DNA from 4 places in the Erwinia sp. TECH1 genome. Region 2 is predicted to be linked to each of the others. Evidence: predicted binding sites of a transcription regulator. Region 2 holds the regulator's gene; each other region holds the start of a gene.
What was found. The regulator Fur, encoded in region 2, represses iron uptake genes when iron is present. The targets are predictions, from matches to a motif close to ATAATAATGAGAACNACTATCAA.

Region 1 (4,213 bases), 3.0 Mb from region 2:
CCAATCCTGCCGAAACGGGCAATGCCGGCAGTTTTTTTAAAAATCCGGTGATCGCTGCGGAACAGGCGGCCGCTATTGCGGCAGACTGGCCGGATATGCCGCGCTATCCGCAGGCTGACGGCAGCGTAAAGCTGGCTGCGGGCTGGCTGATCGATCGCTGCGATCTTAAAGGCTATACGGTAGGTGGCGCGGCGGTTCATCAGCATCAGGCGCTGGTCTTGATCAATAAGGATCGGGCAACCAGTGACGATATTGTGGCGCTGGCGCATGAAGTTCGTCAGCGTGTCGGACAGAAATTCAACGTATGGCTCGAACCCGAAGTGCGCTTTATCGGCGCAGAAGGCGAGCAGGATGCCGTCGGAGTCATTGCATGAAAGATCAAACCGTTCCGTTAAAACTTGTCGCCATTCTGGCCGACGGCGAATTTCATTCCGGCGAACAGCTGGGCGAGCGGCTGGGCATGAGCCGTGCCGCCATTAACAAACATATTCAGACGCTCAAAGAGTGGGGCATTGATGTTTTTACCGTAACCGGTAAGGGCTATAGCCTGTCAGGCCCGATCCAGCTGCTGAATGAAGAAACAATCCTCTCACAGCTGGATCAGGGCGGCCTGGCGGTGATCCCGGTGATCGATTCCACCAATCAGTATTTGCTGGACAGAATGGCTACGCTGCAATCCGGCGATGCCTGCGTGGCGGAATATCAGCAGGCGGGTCGCGGTCGTCGTGGGCGTCAGTGGTTTTCTCCCTTCGGCTCCAACCTTTATCTCTCTATGTACTGGCGGCTGGAGCAAGGCCCGCTGGCTGCGATGGGGTTAAGTCTGGTTATCGGCATTGTGACGGCGGAAGTCTTACAGGCGCTGGGCGCAAGCGATGTCAGGGTAAAATGGCCAAACGATCTTTACCTGAACGATCGTAAACTCGCCGGCATTCTTGTGGAATTAACGGGAAAAGCGGGCGATGCGGCGAATATCGTGATCGGCACAGGCATAAACCTGGCGATGCGCTCGCCGGACGCCAGCGTAGTTAATCAGGCGTGGATTAACCTGGAGGAAGCGGGTGTCACCATAGACAGAAACAAGCTGGCTGCCAGCCTGGTCAATAATATGCGCGGATCCCTTCAGCTTTTTGAGCGTGAAGGCCTGGCACCTTTTATTGAGCGCTGGAGTAAGCTGGATAATTTCCTGAACCGGCCGGTGAAACTGCTGATAGGCGACCGCGAGATACCGGGCATCGCCAGAGGCATCGATCAGCAGGGCGGTTTGATCCTGGAGCAGGATGGCATACGCAAATCCTGGGTTGGCGGCGAAATCTCTTTGCGTCCACAGGATAAATAAAAAGGGGCCGTAGCCCCTTATCGTCCTCTCGTGAAAGCGTTAACGGGCTTGCAGGAAAGCCAGCAGATCCTCGTTAAGTTGCTGCTGATGCGTAACGGCGAAGCCATGCGGCGCGCCGTCGTAAATTTTTAGCTGCGCGCCCGTGATGGTTTCGGCGGCCAGCTTGCCGGTTGCCTCAATAGGCACGACCTGGTCGCTGCTGCCGTGAATAACCAGCGTCGGCACGTCGATCTTCTTCACGTCCGGGCGGAAATCGGTTTCTGAGAAAGCGGTCACGCAGTCGATAGTGCCTTTCAGCGAAGCCAGCAGCGCGATATTCAGCGTCTGCGTTTTTAAGCCTTCCGATACCGTCATTCCCTTGTTGAGGCCGTAAAAGGGCGTGGCGAAATCGCTGATAAACTGCGCGCGATCCTTACGTAATCCTGCCTTGATATCGTCAAAAACAGATTTGTCCACGCCTTCCGGATGGTCATCGGTTTTGATAAAAATCGGCGTAACCGCACCCAGCAGCGCCAGGGCGCTAACACGTTCGGTGCCATAGCGGCCAATATAGCGGGTCACGTCGCCGCCGCCCATCGAGAAGCCGACCAGCGTGATATCGTGCAGATCGAGATGTTCGATTAGGTCATTAATATCGGATGCGAAAGTGTCATAGTTATACCCTTCCCATGGCTGATCGGAACGGCCAAAACCACGACGGTCGAAGGCAATAACGCGGTAGCCGCGTTCGGCCAGAAAATTCATCTGGCTGTCCCACATATCGGCATCCAGCGGCCAGCCGTGACTGAACAGAACCGGCTTACCCTTGCCCCAGTCTTTGTAATAAATCTGCGTACCATCCTGCGTCCTGAACGTGCTCATGCGTGTTTCCTCAGCTTATGGTTGGGTTGACTCGTTAACCTTAGCCTCAATTACGCCAGAAAGAGAAAGCAAAATATTTAACAAGCGATGAAATAATGATGGAGATCCGCCTGGCTTAGATAACGCGTAGTCTGACTACTGCTGCTGGCAGTGACGCCCCTGCCATCAAAACCTGTTTTACCCGCTGCTTTGCAAGGAAAAGTAAATTGTGAAGTTCATCCTTTATTATTCAAAAGAGAATAGTTATCGTTATCATGCGCATTTACTAAATCATGATGAATAATCAGGGATATGATTAATGGTTGACACAAAGAGTTTTAAAATCAAGCCGTTGGCGATGGTTATCGCCTGCTTTGCAAGCGGCCCGGCCTGGACGGCTGAAACAGAAGCAGTCAAAGATGACGAGGCGGAAATGGTGGTGACCCGCTCTGCTGAAGAGCAGCTAAAACAGCAGCCGGGCGTTTCTGTCATTACTGCGGAAGATATTGCCAAAGAGCCGCCCGTTAACGATCTTTCCGACATTATCCGCAAGATGCCCGGCGTAAACCTGACCGGCAACAGCGCCACAGGCAGCCGCGGTAACAATCGACAAATCGATATTCGCGGCATGGGGCCGGAAAACACGCTGATCCTGATTGACGGCATACCGACGAGGTCGCGCAATTCTGTGCGCTACAGCTGGCGTGGGGAACGCGATACGCGCGGCGACAGCAACTGGGTGCCGGCAGAGATGGTCGAGCGTATAGAAGTACTGCGCGGGCCAGCGGCGGCGCGCTACGGCTCCGGCGCGGCGGGCGGCGTGATCAATATCATCACCAAACGCCCCACCAACGACTGGCACGGTTCACTGTCGCTGTTTACCAGCCAGCCGGAAAACGACAAGGAAGGCGCCACCAGACGCGCCAACTTCAGCCTGAGCGGCCCGCTGGCGGGCGAAGCGCTGACCGCGCGGCTGTATGGCAATATCAATAAAACCGACGCCGATGCTTACGATATCAATACCGCAGAAAACGGTAGCCACGCGGCGGGTCGGGAAGGGGTACGCAACAAAGATATTAACGCGCAGCTCTCCTGGAAAATGACGCCGACGCAAATTGTCGATTTCGATGTGGGCTACAGCCGCCAGGGCAATATCTATGCGGGCGATACGCAGCACAGCAACGGCAATATCAGCGATCTGGTGCCGACGCTGTACGGCCAGGAAACCAACCGCATGTATCGTCAGACCTATGGCGTTACGCACAATGGCGTCTGGGACTGGGGGCAGTCAAAAGTCGGTTTCTACTACGAGAAAACCAACAATACCCGTCTGCATGAAGGCACGACAGGTCGCGTAGAGGGAATGATCGACAGCGAGACTTATGACACCAGCCGTCTGCAAAATTACCGCACCAGCGGCGAAGCAACTATCCCGCTGGAAAAATGGCTGGAGCAAACGCTGACGCTGGGAGCAGAGTGGAACCGCGAAGTGCTGAACGACCCCGCTTCGATGCGCGCTACCAATGCCAGCGGCGTATCGGGCAGTGGCATCACGGACAACCGCAGCGCTAAAAACAGCGCGGAGATGAGCGCGTTTTATCTGGAAGATAACATTGAGCCGGTCGTCGGCACCAACCTGATCCCCGGTTTACGCGTTGACTATCACAGCAAGTTTGGCGCTAACTACAGCCCCAGCCTCAATGCTTCTCAGGCATTAGGTGAACACTTCAAGCTGAAAGCCGGTATCGCGCGCGTATTTAAAGCGCCTAACCTCTATCAGTCCAGCGAAGGCTATTTGCTAAAAACGCGGGGCAACGGCTGCCCGATCGGGATCGACAGCAAATGTTATTTGATGGGCAACGACGATCTGGATCCGGAAATCAGCATCAATAAAGAGGTTGGTCTGGAGTTTGCTAACGCGGGCTATGCGGCAGGGATTACCTATTTCCGTAATGACTACAAAAATAAAATCGTCTCCGGCACGGATTTTATTGGCATAGCTTCGGATGGTTATCATGTTCTGCGCTGGGAAAACGG
Region 2 (4,213 bases):
CCGGAGCTGACTGATATTGGTGCCAGACGCTGCCACGATCTCACGGAGCAGCGCTGTCTGCTGCCGCAGCTGGGATCCGGGCCTTTCGCCGACACGCAGGGCAATGGCTATCTGACCCGCGACGACTACATTGCTATCCTGCGCTATGCCAAAGCGCGCGGCATCGAAGTCATCCCGGAAATCGATATGCCTGCTCATGCCAGGGCGGCGGTGATTTCTATGGAAGCCCGCTACAACCGGCTGATGAAAGAGGGTAAGACCAAAGAGGCAAACGAGTATCGCCTGGTCGATCCAACCGATACTTCGAACACCACCTCCGTACAGTTTTACGATCGCACCAGCTATCTGAATCCCTGCCTGGATTCCTCCATGCGTTTTGTTGATAAGGTGATTAGCGAAATCCAGGCGATGCATCAGGCGGCTGGCACGCCGTTAACCACCTGGCACTTTGGCGGCGACGAGGCGAAAAACATCCGCCTGGGCGTTGGCTATACCGATGCGGCCAGTCCCGAAGCAGGCAAGGGCAGGGTCGATTTGAGCAAGGAAGATAAACCCTGGGCGAAATCGCAGGTTTGTCAGGCACTGGTGAAATCGGGCAAGGTCGCGGATATGGATCATCTGCCCAGCTACTTTGGCAAAAAGGTCAGCGAGCGGGTAAACGCGCACGGTATTGAAAAGATGCAGGCGTGGCAGGATGGCCTGAAGGATGCGAAGGGCCCTAAAGACTTTGCGACCAAACGCATCGGCGTTAATTTCTGGGATACGCTTTTCTGGGGCGGCTTTGACAGCATTAACGACTGGGCTAACAAAGGCTACGAAGTCACCGTCTCCAACCCGGATTACCTTTATATGGATTTCCCGTACGAGGTCAATCCGCTGGAAAGAGGCTATTACTGGGGCACCCGCTTCAACGACGAGCGCAAAATGTTCAGCTTCGCGCCGGACAATATGCCGCAGAATGCAGAGACATCGGTGGATCGCGACGGTAACTTCTTTGATGCTAAATCCGATAAGCCCTGGCCGGGCGTGTATGGGATTTCAGCCCAGCTCTGGAGCGAAACCGTACGTACCGACGAGCAGATGGAATGGATGATTTTCCCACGCGCGCTGGCCGTGGCGGAGCGCGGCTGGCATCGTGCTGCCTGGGAGCAGACTTACCAGGCCGGACGTGAGTATAAAGGCGGCGAAACGCGGCATGTCGATCGGGCGGCGTTGCATAAGGACTGGCAGCGTTATGCAAACCTGCTGGGCCAGCGCGAGCTGCCGAAAATGGATAAAGCCGGGATCCACTATCGTCTGCCGCAGCCGGGCGCACGTCTTGTCGCGGGCAAGCTGGCAGCCAATATCGCCCTGCCGGGCGTGGCTATTGACTACTCGCTGGACGGTGGCAACAGCTGGCAGCGCTATCATGACAGCGCCCGTCCGTCGGTTTCCGGCGAGGTGTTGATCCGCGCCGTCAGTAGCGACGGCAAGCGCTTCAGCCGCGTGGAAAGCCTGAAATAGGCGGGGCGCAGGCAAAAAAAAACCGGCGAGCGATCGCCGGTTTTTTATTGAAATCGATTACTTATCGTGCAGCGTGTCGTCTTCACGGCAGTCGCCGGTGGCGCAGTGGCCGTAAAGATAGAGGCTGTGGTTGCTGAGTTTGATACCGTGCTTCGTCGCAATATCACGCTGGCGGGATTCAATAGACTCGTCGCTGAATTCGATTACTTTGCCGCAGTCCAGGCAGATCAGGTGATCGTGATGCTGCTGCTGGGTCAGTTCAAACACGGACTTGCCGCCTTCGAAGTTATGACGGGTCACGATCCCCGCATCGTCAAACTGGTTCAGAACGCGGTAAACCGTCGCCAGGCCAATCTCTTCGCCCATGTCGATCAGGCGTTTATACAAATCTTCCGCACTGACGTGATGGCACTCTGGTTCCTGAAGCACTTCCAGAATTTTCAGTCGAGGAAGCGTGACTTTCAGGCCGGCCTTCTTTAATGCGGTGTTATTGTCAGTCATGCGGATATTGTCCTGTTACTTTGCTGGTCACTAAGTGGCTGAGAAGCCGTGAGCATCGGTCGACGCAAAAGCTGAGCGTCTCATTATAGAACCGATGCCTTGAAGAAACCACAGCGGAGATGCAAAACCATCAGGGGATGTAAGGATAAGAAGTCGTTACGTCCGGAAAAGCAAGCACCCATTTACGCTGGGTTGTCAGTTCGCTCTGCCTGGTTTTCGGCGCCGCAGAAGCGGAGGCGGAGCAGTGCTATTCTACCGTTTTGACGGTAAAAGTTACAAATATGTATCTATCACTTCTATAGGAAAAACCATTGGCCCGCTGTGGATTCGTACAGCGGGCCAATGCTATCACGCTTCGAGAATATCCTGGAGCTGAAGCTCGTCAGAAATCTGTTTGACCCACTTTTCAACGCGTTCGTTGGTCAGCTCCGGCTGGCGATCTTCATCAATGGCCAGGCCAAGGAAATGGGTATCGTCCGCCAGGCCTTTAGAGGCCTCGAAATCATAGCCTTCTGTCGGCCAGTGGCCGACGATCACCGCGCCGTTAGGCTCGATAATGTCGCGAATGGTGCCCATCGCGTCGCAGAAATATTCCGCGTAATCTTCCTGATCGCCGCAGCCAAACAGCGCGACCAGCTTGCCGTTGAAGTCGATCTCTTCCAGCGTAGGGAAGAAATCATCCCAGTCGCACTGCGCTTCACCGTAGTACCAGGTCGGGATGCCCAGCAGCAAAATATCAAAGGCTTCAAGGTCTTCTTTGCTGCTTTTAGCGATATCATGAACTTCAGCCACCTCTTTACCGAGCTGCTTCTGGATCATTTTTGCAATGTTTTCCGTATTGCCCGTATCGCTGCCAAAGAAAATGCCTACGATTGCCATGAGTTTAATAACCTCTTGAAACTTAATGATATGCGGCGGCTAGCCTGAAAATGTTAAGGGCAATAATAGCAGACAGCAACAGGGGGATAAACGGCTAATCCGCCTGTATTTGTCGCTTTGTGCTTTACCGTAGCGCGTGCTTCAGCGCTCAGGCCTGGCTAACTGCGCCATGACCATCTCTTCTATCAGTTCGCTGCGGCTCATATTACGCTGCTCGGCGAGCTGGTTCAGGGCGTCAACTGCGTCACTGTTCATTTTCAGTTCTACGCGCTTCAGCCCGCGCACTTTATCACGCTTAAGCTGGTTGCGTTTGTTAATGCGCAACTGCTCATCACGTGCCAGTGGATTGGTTTTGGGTCGTCCCGGTCGACGCTCGTCTGCGAACAGATCGATCGTGGTGCGGTCCGTGTTTTCTTTTGCCATAGAATCGTGATACTGAAGGCTGGAGTTCTGATGGATTGAGCCGTTAGCGTTTGCGGCCGGTGCCGTCGACAAATTTTAGCGCGCCATCATACCCCAGCGAAAGTCGCGACGACAATTATTTAGCCTTTTACTGAAACATTTGTTTTCACAGGGCAAAAAAACGGCGGATGGCGCGCAAAACGGCATCAGGTTTCTCGGCATGCGCCCAGTGACCCGCGCCGGTAATCACGTGGGCGCGGGCGGCAGGGAACTGGGCCAGCAGCGCGTCACGATACGCTTCCTGTAGATAAGGCGAATGTTCGCCCCGAATAAACAGCGTGGGATGTGGCCAGGCGGGCAGCGTTTCCCAGCCGATAATCCGATCGTAGTGCTGCCAGAGCGCCGGCACGTTGAAACGCCATTCGCCGTCCTGAAACGATTTAAGCAGAAACTGAATGACGCCTTCTTCCTCTATGGTCTGACGCATCAGCGCGGCGGCTTCGCTCCGGCGGGTAATGCCCGCTTCGCTGACGGCGGCCAGCGCGGCGAAAATCGCGTCGTGATGGCGTTCCCGGTAGGCCACCGGCGCAATATCGATAACCACCAGCTGCCCGACGCGTTCCGGGGCAAGGGAAGCCAGCGTCATGGCGATTTTCCCGCCCATGGAATGGCCTATAATATCAAACCGGTCGGCATCAAGCTCATCCAGCGTTTCCAGCACGTCGCGCGCCATTGCGGCATAGCTTATTTCATCCGACCTCGGCGAAAGGCCATGATTTCGGACGTCCACCTGAATAATGCGGCGATCCGCTTTCAGGTCGCGCGCCAGCACCCCAAGGTTATCCAGGTTGCCGAAAAGGCCGTGAATAAGCACCACGGGCGCGTCAGAAACGGTCGTTTGTTCAGATTGCAGGCGGAAATTCAATTT
Region 3 (4,213 bases), 2.5 Mb from region 2:
GGCGCGCTGGTGATACTGCGCAGGCAGGTGCATCAGCCAGCCTTTGACCAGGCGGGTATTGCCCAGCCAGCGGCCCTGCAGGTAGCTCAGCCAGCAGCCCAGGCTGGCCGCCAGCGTCAGGATGGCAACGGTAGGAATAAAGCCCATCACGCCCTTGGCGATCATCGCGCCAGCCAGCAGCAGTAAACTGTCGCCGGGCAGAAAGGCGGCGGGCAGCAAACCATTTTCCAGCAGCAGCGTGAGAAACATAATTCCGTAAACGATCCAGATTACATCGGGATTGGCGAGGGCAGCAAAATCCTGATGCCAAAGCGCCTGCACAATCTCATGGAGTACCGCCATTTTTTATCCTGTTTACCGCATCAATAGCACTAGTGTACTCGTAAATGGCCTGTCACAACGTGGTACAGGCCAGAGCTGTTGCCTTTTTGTTTAATTTTTTGACGATCCCGCGACGCGCGCGAAACCGGCGGCCAAATCCGCCAGCAAATCGTCAACGTTTTCCAGCCCTATATGCAGCCGGATCAGCGTGCCGCTGAAGTCAACGCCGCCAGCCGGACGGATGGCGGCCAGCTCGTCGGGCTGGTTTGCCAGAATAAGCGATTCAAAACCGCCCCAGGAGTAGGCCATGCTGAAATGTTCAAAGTGGTCGAGAAAATCCGCCAGCTGCCGATCGCTCAGCCGCGCCTTCAGTACAAAGGAGAACAGGCCGCTGCTGCCGGTAAAATCCCGCCGCCAGAACTCGTGGCCCTTGCACTGCGGCAGCGCCGGATGGTTAACCACGGCCACTTCCGGGCGCTCCGCCAGCCAGCGCGCGACCCGCAGCCCGCTTTCTTCGTGCTGGCGCAGACGTACCGCCAGCGTGCGCAGGCCACGGCTGGCCATATAGGCGGTGTCCGCGTCCACCATTTGCCCCATCAGGTAAGAGTTTTCACGCAGCTGCGCCCAGCAGCGTTCGTTGGCGACGGCGGTGCCGATCATCGCGTCGGAATGACCAATCAGATATTTAGTCCCGGCCTGAATGGAAATATCGATACCAAAATCCAGCGCGCGGAACAGAATGCCCGCCGCCCAGGTGTTATCGATCATAATGACCGCTTCCGGCGCTTTGGCCCGCACGGCCGCCACGATGGCTGGAATGTCCTGCACTTCCATCGTAATGGAAGCCGGCGATTCCAGAAAAACGACCCGCGTTTCCGGCTTCACCAGGTCGCCGATTTCCGCGCCGGCGGTATGGCTGAACCAGGTGGTGGTCACGTTCATTTTACTGAGGATTTTGCTACAGAAATCCTGGGTCGGTTCATAGACGGAACCGGCCATCAGCACGTTATCCCCGGCGGAAACAAAAGCGAGAATGGCATTGGCGACCGCCGCCGCACCGCAGGGATAAAGCACGCAGCCCGCGCCGCCCTCCAGCTCGGTCATGGCTTCCTGCAGCGAGAAATGGGTCAGGGTGCCGCGACGACCATAAAACAGTTCGCCTTCCGCTCGCCCGGCCGTGGCGCGTTTCTTCTCGGCCACGCTGTCGAACACCAGCGAGGAGGCGCGCTGAATAACGCTGTTAACGGAACCCTGGGTATAGCGTTTGCGGCGGCCGGCGCTGATTAACGCCGTTTCAATATGTTTACTGGTCATCGGTCTGCTCGGTTTAAGGATCTCGCTTAACGTTAACACGGCTGGCGGCGGGGCGAAATTCGTCATCCCGCTACGTGACAAAGTTTCAGGAAAAACCCTGGCGATAAAAAGGAGATGGCGGGAAAAGTGTAAAAAGTATTGCGTTAAGGGTAAATAGTAATGATAACTACTATCAATTCGGGTTCGATTTGGTATGATCCGACCTGTATTTTCGCTATCGGTAACTGACGTTGGAGAGACAGCGTGACGAATGATTTGATGCAGACGGACCTCTCCGTCTGGGGCATGTATCACCATGCGGACATCGTGGTAAAAGTGGTAATGATCGGTCTGCTGCTGGCTTCGGTCGTTACCTGGGCTATCTTCTTCAGCAAGAGCGCGGAGCTCAGCTCGGCGAAACGCCGCCTGAAGCGCGAGCAGCAGGCGCTGGCGGGCGTTCGTTCCCTGCAGGAAGCGAGCGATATCAGCGCCACGTTTAACGCTAACAGCCTGACCACGCAGCTGTTGAAAGAAGCCGAAAACGAACTGGAGCTGTCGCAGCAGTCCGCCGACAACGACGGCATTAAAGAGCGCACCTCGTTCCGTCTGGAGCGCCGCGTCGCCTTCTTCAGCCGCCACGCCGGTCGCGGCAATGGTTTTCTGGCTACTATCGGTGCTATCGCGCCGTTTGTCGGCCTGTTCGGTACCGTTTGGGGCATCATGAACAGCTTTATCGGTATTGCCCAGACGCAGACCACGAACCTTGCGGTCGTTGCGCCCGGCATCGCAGAAGCGCTGCTGGCCACGGCTGTCGGCCTGTTCGCTGCGATTCCGGCCGTAGTGATCTATAACGTCTTTGCCCGTACGATCGCCAGCTATAAAGCCTCGCTGGGCGACGTCGCCGCGCAGATTATGCTGCTGCAAAGCCGCGATCTGGATCTGGCCGCCAGCGCGCCGCAGCATCCAACGCAGAAGCTGCGGGTAGGGTAAGCGTCATGGCCATGCGATTAAATGAAGATCTCGATAGCAACGGCGAAATGCATGAAATCAACGTTACGCCGTTTATCGACGTGATGCTGGTGCTGCTGATTATCTTTATGGTCGCTGCGCCGCTGGCTACCGTTGATGTCCGCGTCAATCTGCCAGCCTCTACCAGCAAGCCTCAGCCGCGCCCGGAAAAACCGGTCTGGCTCTCAATCAAAGCGGATAAACAGCTGTTTATCGGCAATGAGGCGGTGACGCAGGAAACGCTGCTGTCGGCGCTGGAAAGCCAGACGCAGGGCAATAAAGACGCCACTATCTTCTTCCAGGCGGATAAATCGGTGGATTACGAAACGCTGATGGGCGTGATGGACAAGCTGCGTCAGGCGGGCTATCTGAAGATTGGGCTGATGGGCATGGAAACCGTCGCGAAATAATCGGCATCAGAAAATAAAAAATCCGTAACGATCGTTGCGGATTTTTTTTGCTTAAAATTTGAGGCAGGCGGCCGCAGCCTTGCGCTACGGCCGCACCTGCGGCGCTACATTTGCGCTACAGGCTCGCTGGTCTGGCGGGTTTGATACTGCTGCACCAGGCGTTTGATCAGCAGCGTGCCGAGCAGGCCGCAAACGGCAGCGAAGGTCAGCCAGACGCCGGGCATCGCCTTGTCGCCGGTGGCGTGGATCAGATAGCTGGACATCGCTGGCGTAAAACCGCCGAACAGCGCCGTCGCCAGGCTGTAGGCCAGCGAAAAGCCGGTCGCGCGCACCTCTGCGGGCATCACTTCCGCCAGATAGACCACCATCGCGCCGTTATAGCTGGCGTAGAGAAACGACAGCCACAGCTCGGCCTCCAGCAGATGAGAGAAGGTTGGCGAGCCGACCAGCCAGTGCAGCACCGGCCAGGCGGTGGCGATCATCAGTACGGTAAACAGGATCAGCAGCGGACGACGGCCGTAGCGATCGGAGACGGCGCCCATAATCGGCAGCCAGATCAGGTTTGACAGGCCGACGCACAGCGTCACCAAAAAGCTCTGCTTATCGCTCATCATCAGCACCGTTTTCCCAAAGGTCGGGGTAAACGCGGTGATCATATAAAACATCACGGTGGTGGTAACCACCATCAGCATGCCTGCCAGCACCAGCGCCCAGTTGCTGGCGACGCCGCGTACGATCTGACGCATGGAAGGGTGCACCTTACGCTGGCTGAAGGCTTCGGTCTCTTCCAGCATTCTCCTGACCCAGAACAGGAAAGGCACAATCAGGCAGCCGATGAAAAAGGGAATACGCCAGCCCCAGTCGGTCACCTGATCTTTCGCCAGCAGATGGTTCAGCCCCAGGCCCAGCAGCGCGGCGAAAATCACGGCGACCTGCTGGCTGCCGGACTGCCAGCTGACAAAAAAGCCCTTGCGGTTTTTCGGCGCGATCTCGCTGAGATAGACCGAAACGCCGCCCAGCTCCACGCCCGCCGAGAAGCCCTGCAACAGACGGCCCAGCAGGATCAGGATTGGCGCCGCCGCGCCCAGCGTGTTGTAGCCCGGTACGATAGCAATGGTTAAGGTGCCGATCGCCATCAGGCCCAGCGTCAGCAGCAGCCCTTTACGCCGTCCGTGATGGTC
Region 4 (4,213 bases), 3.0 Mb from region 2:
GACGCTCAGCAACGGTAGCCTTGTTTATGGCGGCAACGGTACGGCGCTCAGCGCTGGCGCAAACGTTAATGACAAAGGCGAGGTTTTTCTTTCGACGGTGAACGTGACGGCGAACGGCGCCTCGCAGCTGCTGGGCGATGTTATCGTCAGCGACGACAGCCTCGTTAACCTGAAGCTGAACGACGGCTCCATGCTGAGCGGGGCGACGCAAAACGTTAATCAGCTAATCCTCAACAGCGCCAGCAGCTGGCTGGTAACGGCCGATTCCAACCTGAACACGCTGACGATGGACGGCGCCTCGGTGGTGTTCAATAACGCTTCGGGCTTCAGCTCGCTCGCCGTGAAAGGCGATCTGGCCGGCTCCGGTTCGTTTGCGTTTAATACCCAATTGGGCGGCGACGATTCACCCAGCGACAGGCTGCTGGTAAACGGCAACGCTTCGGGCAGCTATGATGTCAGCGTCAACAACAAAGGCGGCACGGGCGCGCTGACCCACAGCGGTATTCTGCTGGTGCGCGTGGAAGGCGATGCTGATGCCGCGACCTTTGATCAGAAAAACGCCGTGGTGGCCGGTAATTATCAGTACTTCCTGAATAAAATCGGTGACAAGGACTGGTACCTGCAATCTTCGCTGACGCCCGTTCCGCCACCGGATGACGCCGCAGAGATCGATGAGGATCCCATTATTCCTGATGTGCCGGATACGGATGAGGTTGTTGAGCCGGATACGGATAAGAGCGACGAAACAGGTAATGACGTGGCGGCGCCAGAGCCGGAAGTTATTGCTTACCGCCCGGAAACAGCAGGTTACCTTATCGCGCCTTATCTGAATTCGACCTACGGATTTGACACCATCGGTACCTGGCACGAACGCCTCGGCGCTTACCAGGGCGGCACGGCCTGGGCGCGAGTCTCAGGCCGTCACGACAGGTATGCAGCCGGACGCTTTGCTTTCAACGTGAATACCACTTTCGTCCAGCTGGGCGGCGATGTCGTCACGCGTCAGTTTGCCGACGGCTGGCATCTGACGGCTGGCCCGATGATGACGCTTGGCCATCAGCGCAGTAACAACAAAGACACCGCGCGCAGCCTGAGGTCGGAACTGTCCGTTGACGTGGGTAAAGTGACCACCAACGCTTACGGCATCGGCGGCTATCTGACGGCATGGAACGACAGCGGCGCTTATCTGGATAACGTTGTGCAGCTCACGCGCTACAGCAACGAGTTCTCCAGCCTGACCCGCGCCAAAATGGACAGCTACGGCGTCGTCGCCTCGGTGGAAACCGGTATCCCGCTGACTTTAGGCGACCGGTTCAGGCTGGAACCCCAGCTACAGGCGATGGGCCAGTACATGAACATCAGCCAGACCTATTCCAGCGGCGTTAAGCTGAAGGATCAGAACCTGATGGTCGCCCGGCTGCGCGAAGGTCTGCGGTTCTATTACGATAATCCCGTGCTGAAGCCTTACCTACAGGCAGACGTGGTGCAGTTTCTGGGCCACACGCCGGGCGTTGATATGAATAACGAAACAATGCGGCCGGACGTACGTCGTGGCTACTGGCAGGCGGGCGCCGGTGTCAGCAGCCAGCTGAATCCGCACTTCAGCGTGTATGCTCAGGTAAAATATGCCCACAGCTTTGGGCCGGGTACGGAAGGCTATACCGGCAACATGGGGATACGTTACAAGTTCTGACCGCTTCAGCGGTTGCTGAAAGGGCCTGCGGGCCCTTTTTTGTTGCGCCAGACGGCTTTTTGAAATTGCTAACGGTAATGAAAATTATTATCATCCGCAGCAATTATAACTCTACCTGCGCGCTTATTGATGAAAACACCTTTCGCTCTTCCTTTTGCCGTTGGGCATTTTACCGGGAAAATTCCCCTGCTGTTACCTGGCTTACTGTTCAGCACGGCCGCGCTGGCAGCGGGCACCGCAAAAGATCCGACGCTGACCGTGACCGCCGACGGCACCGGCGAGCCAGGCAGCTACAGCCAGGATACCGCGAGCGCGGCCAGCAAAATGCCGCTGCCGCGAAATGAAACGCCGCAGTCCGTCAGCGTGGTTACGCCGCAGGTGATAGAAGATTACCAGGTGAAAAGCGTGAACGACGCCATGAAGTTCGTCAGCGGCGTCAGCCAGGGCAACACGCTGGGCGCTATTGAGGACGGTTTCGTCAAGCGCGGCTTCGGCAGCAACTCTGACGGCTCGATCTTTATCGACGGCGTACGCAGCAACCAGGGGCTGTCGATGGACAGCACCATCGATCATGTGGAAGTGCTGAAAGGCTCGGCCTCGCTACTGTACGGCATTCAGAATCCTGGCGGCATTATCAACCTGGTCAGCAAAAAGCCGCAGTATGAATGGCACACGCATCTTGCCGGCGAAACCACCAGCGTCGGCGGCGGCGCGGGCAGCGTGGACATCACCGGGCCGCTGGGCGACGGCTTTGCCTTTCGCCTGATTGCCGAGCGCCAGCGCGAGGATTACTGGCGTAATTTTGGCGCTAATGAACATACGCTGCTGTCGCCATCGCTGAGCTGGTATGGCGAAAAAGCCGCTTTCAACATCAGCTATACCGAATATAAGTTTGATATTCCGGTCGATCGCGGCACCGCGTTTATCAATAAAAAACCGGTAAATATCCCCTATAACCAGCGTCTGGACGACAGTGCCAACCACGCCTGGGGGAAAAACAAGCGCCTGAATATCAGCTACGCCTACAGCCTGGATGAAACCTGGGAAACCCATCTCAACTACGCCTGGATGCAGCGTCGCTACGACAGTAACGAAGTCCGCGCTACGGCGGTCAACGCCGCCACCGGCATTGTCTCTCGCCGCGCGGACGCGAACCGCGGCTTCAATCACCAGACCACTTATCTTGCCTGGGACATAGGCGGCAGCCCGCAGATTTGGGGCATGCAGCACGATATTATGCTGGGCGTTGACTACGAGCAGAATGAAACCTACAAGGCCTGGTCCTATCGCGGCAAGGTGTCAAAAACCTTCAACATGTACGATCCGATCTATGGCGAAGAGCCGCCGATCAACGCCAGCACGGTGGCCGATGCGCAGAGCAATCTGCGCACCAACCTTTACAGCCGTTCGCTGTTTGCCAAAGACAGTATCCATCTGACCGATAAATGGATAGCGGTAGCGGGCGCCCGCTATCAGCGCTACACCCAAACCGCCAGCAGCGGCTGGGCCGATCCGCAGAGCACGCTCAACGATCGCGGCGATGCTTTTCTGCCGCAGGCGGGGCTGGTGTATAAGGCGCGGCCCGATCTTTCACTCTACGGCAGCTACAGCAAATCGTTTACCCCTTCAACACAAACCGATGACGACGGCAACGTCGCCTCGACGGAAAAAGGCACGACTTATGAAGTGGGCGCAAAGTGGCAAATGCTGCCCGCTGTGTCCGCCACGCTGGCGCTGTATCGCATTGACGAGAAGGATATGTCGGTGTTAATCAACGGCAGTACGCGCAACATTCCTGAGGCGCGCTCTACCGGCGCGGAGGTGGAGATCAACGGTGAGCTGGCGCCGGACTGGAACATGATAGCCACCTATAGCCACGATAAAACGGAAATCGTTGAGGATGACGTTAATCCGGCTAACGAGGGCAATCGGCTGGTCAACGCGCCAACCAACAGCGGCAGTCTCTATCTGACGCACGCCATGCGTTTCTCCTGGCTACAGGGCGAGGTGCGCGTCGGCGGCGGCGGGCGCTACGTCGGTTCCCGCGCGGGCGACCCGGAAAACAGCTTCACGATGCCGGACTATACGGTGGCGGACGCTTTCGCCGCCTGGGACAGCAAGCTGGTGGGCAAACATACTCAGCTGAAGATCAACGTCAACAACCTGTTTGATAAAGCGTATTACGGATCCAGCGGCGGCAACCTGCGTGTTAGCGAAGGCGCCCCGCGTGAAATCGTGGTTTCCGCGTCCGTTGATTTCTGATCGTAATGGGAAACCTCATGAAAAAATGGCCTATCCTGCTGCTGCTGTTAGCCTGCAGCGCGCCGCAGGCAAAAATGCTTACCGATATTTTGCAGCGCAAGGTCACGGTGCCGGACAATCCGCAGCGCATCGTACTGGGCGAAGGACGGCTGCTCTATACGCTGGCGCTGGTGGAACAGGGCAACCCGCTGCGGCGCGTGGCGGGCTGGCCTGGCGATCTGCCGCATTACGATCGGCAGACCTGGGCACGCTACAGCG

Region 1: ACVWZ0_RS21290 (TonB-dependent siderophore receptor) is a predicted target of Fur. The motif match lies at 2,431-2,453, and genes of this name have one in related genera.
Region 3: exbB (tol-pal system-associated acyl-CoA thioesterase) is a predicted target of Fur. The motif match lies at 1,789-1,811, and genes of this name have one in related genera.
Region 4: ACVWZ0_RS21225 (TonB-dependent siderophore receptor) is a predicted target of Fur. The motif match lies at 1,765-1,787, and genes of this name have one in related genera.

Annotation. Positions count from the first base shown of each region.
Region 1 is NZ_JBSRZK010000001.1:4,535,622-4,539,834, reverse strand. Features, by position in the region: gene murB (UDP-N-acetylmuramate dehydrogenase) at 1-374, shown strand, start outside; gene birA (bifunctional biotin--[acetyl-CoA-carboxylase] ligase/biotin operon repressor BirA) at 371-1,336, shown strand; gene ACVWZ0_RS21295 (alpha/beta fold hydrolase) at 1,376-2,197, opposite strand; gene ACVWZ0_RS21290 (TonB-dependent siderophore receptor) at 2,496-4,213, shown strand, end outside.
Region 2 is NZ_JBSRZK010000001.1:1,524,064-1,528,276, forward strand. Features, by position in the region: gene ACVWZ0_RS07120 (beta-N-acetylhexosaminidase) at 1-1,503, shown strand, start outside; gene fur (ferric iron uptake transcriptional regulator) at 1,561-2,004, opposite strand; gene fldA (flavodoxin FldA) at 2,353-2,883, opposite strand; gene ybfE (LexA regulated protein) at 3,025-3,306, opposite strand; gene ybfF (esterase) at 3,452-4,213, opposite strand, start outside.
Region 3 is NZ_JBSRZK010000001.1:4,069,182-4,073,394, reverse strand. Features, by position in the region: gene ACVWZ0_RS19060 (DedA family protein) at 1-342, opposite strand, end outside; gene metC (cystathionine beta-lyase) at 433-1,635, opposite strand; gene exbB (tol-pal system-associated acyl-CoA thioesterase) at 1,879-2,604, shown strand; gene exbD (TonB system transport protein ExbD) at 2,610-3,032, shown strand; gene tcuC (MFS transporter) at 3,137-4,213, opposite strand, start outside.
Region 4 is NZ_JBSRZK010000001.1:4,514,638-4,518,850, reverse strand. Features, by position in the region: gene ACVWZ0_RS21230 (autotransporter outer membrane beta-barrel domain-containing protein) at 1-1,693, shown strand, start outside; gene ACVWZ0_RS21225 (TonB-dependent siderophore receptor) at 1,823-3,955, shown strand; gene ACVWZ0_RS21220 (ABC transporter substrate-binding protein) at 3,973-4,213, shown strand, end outside.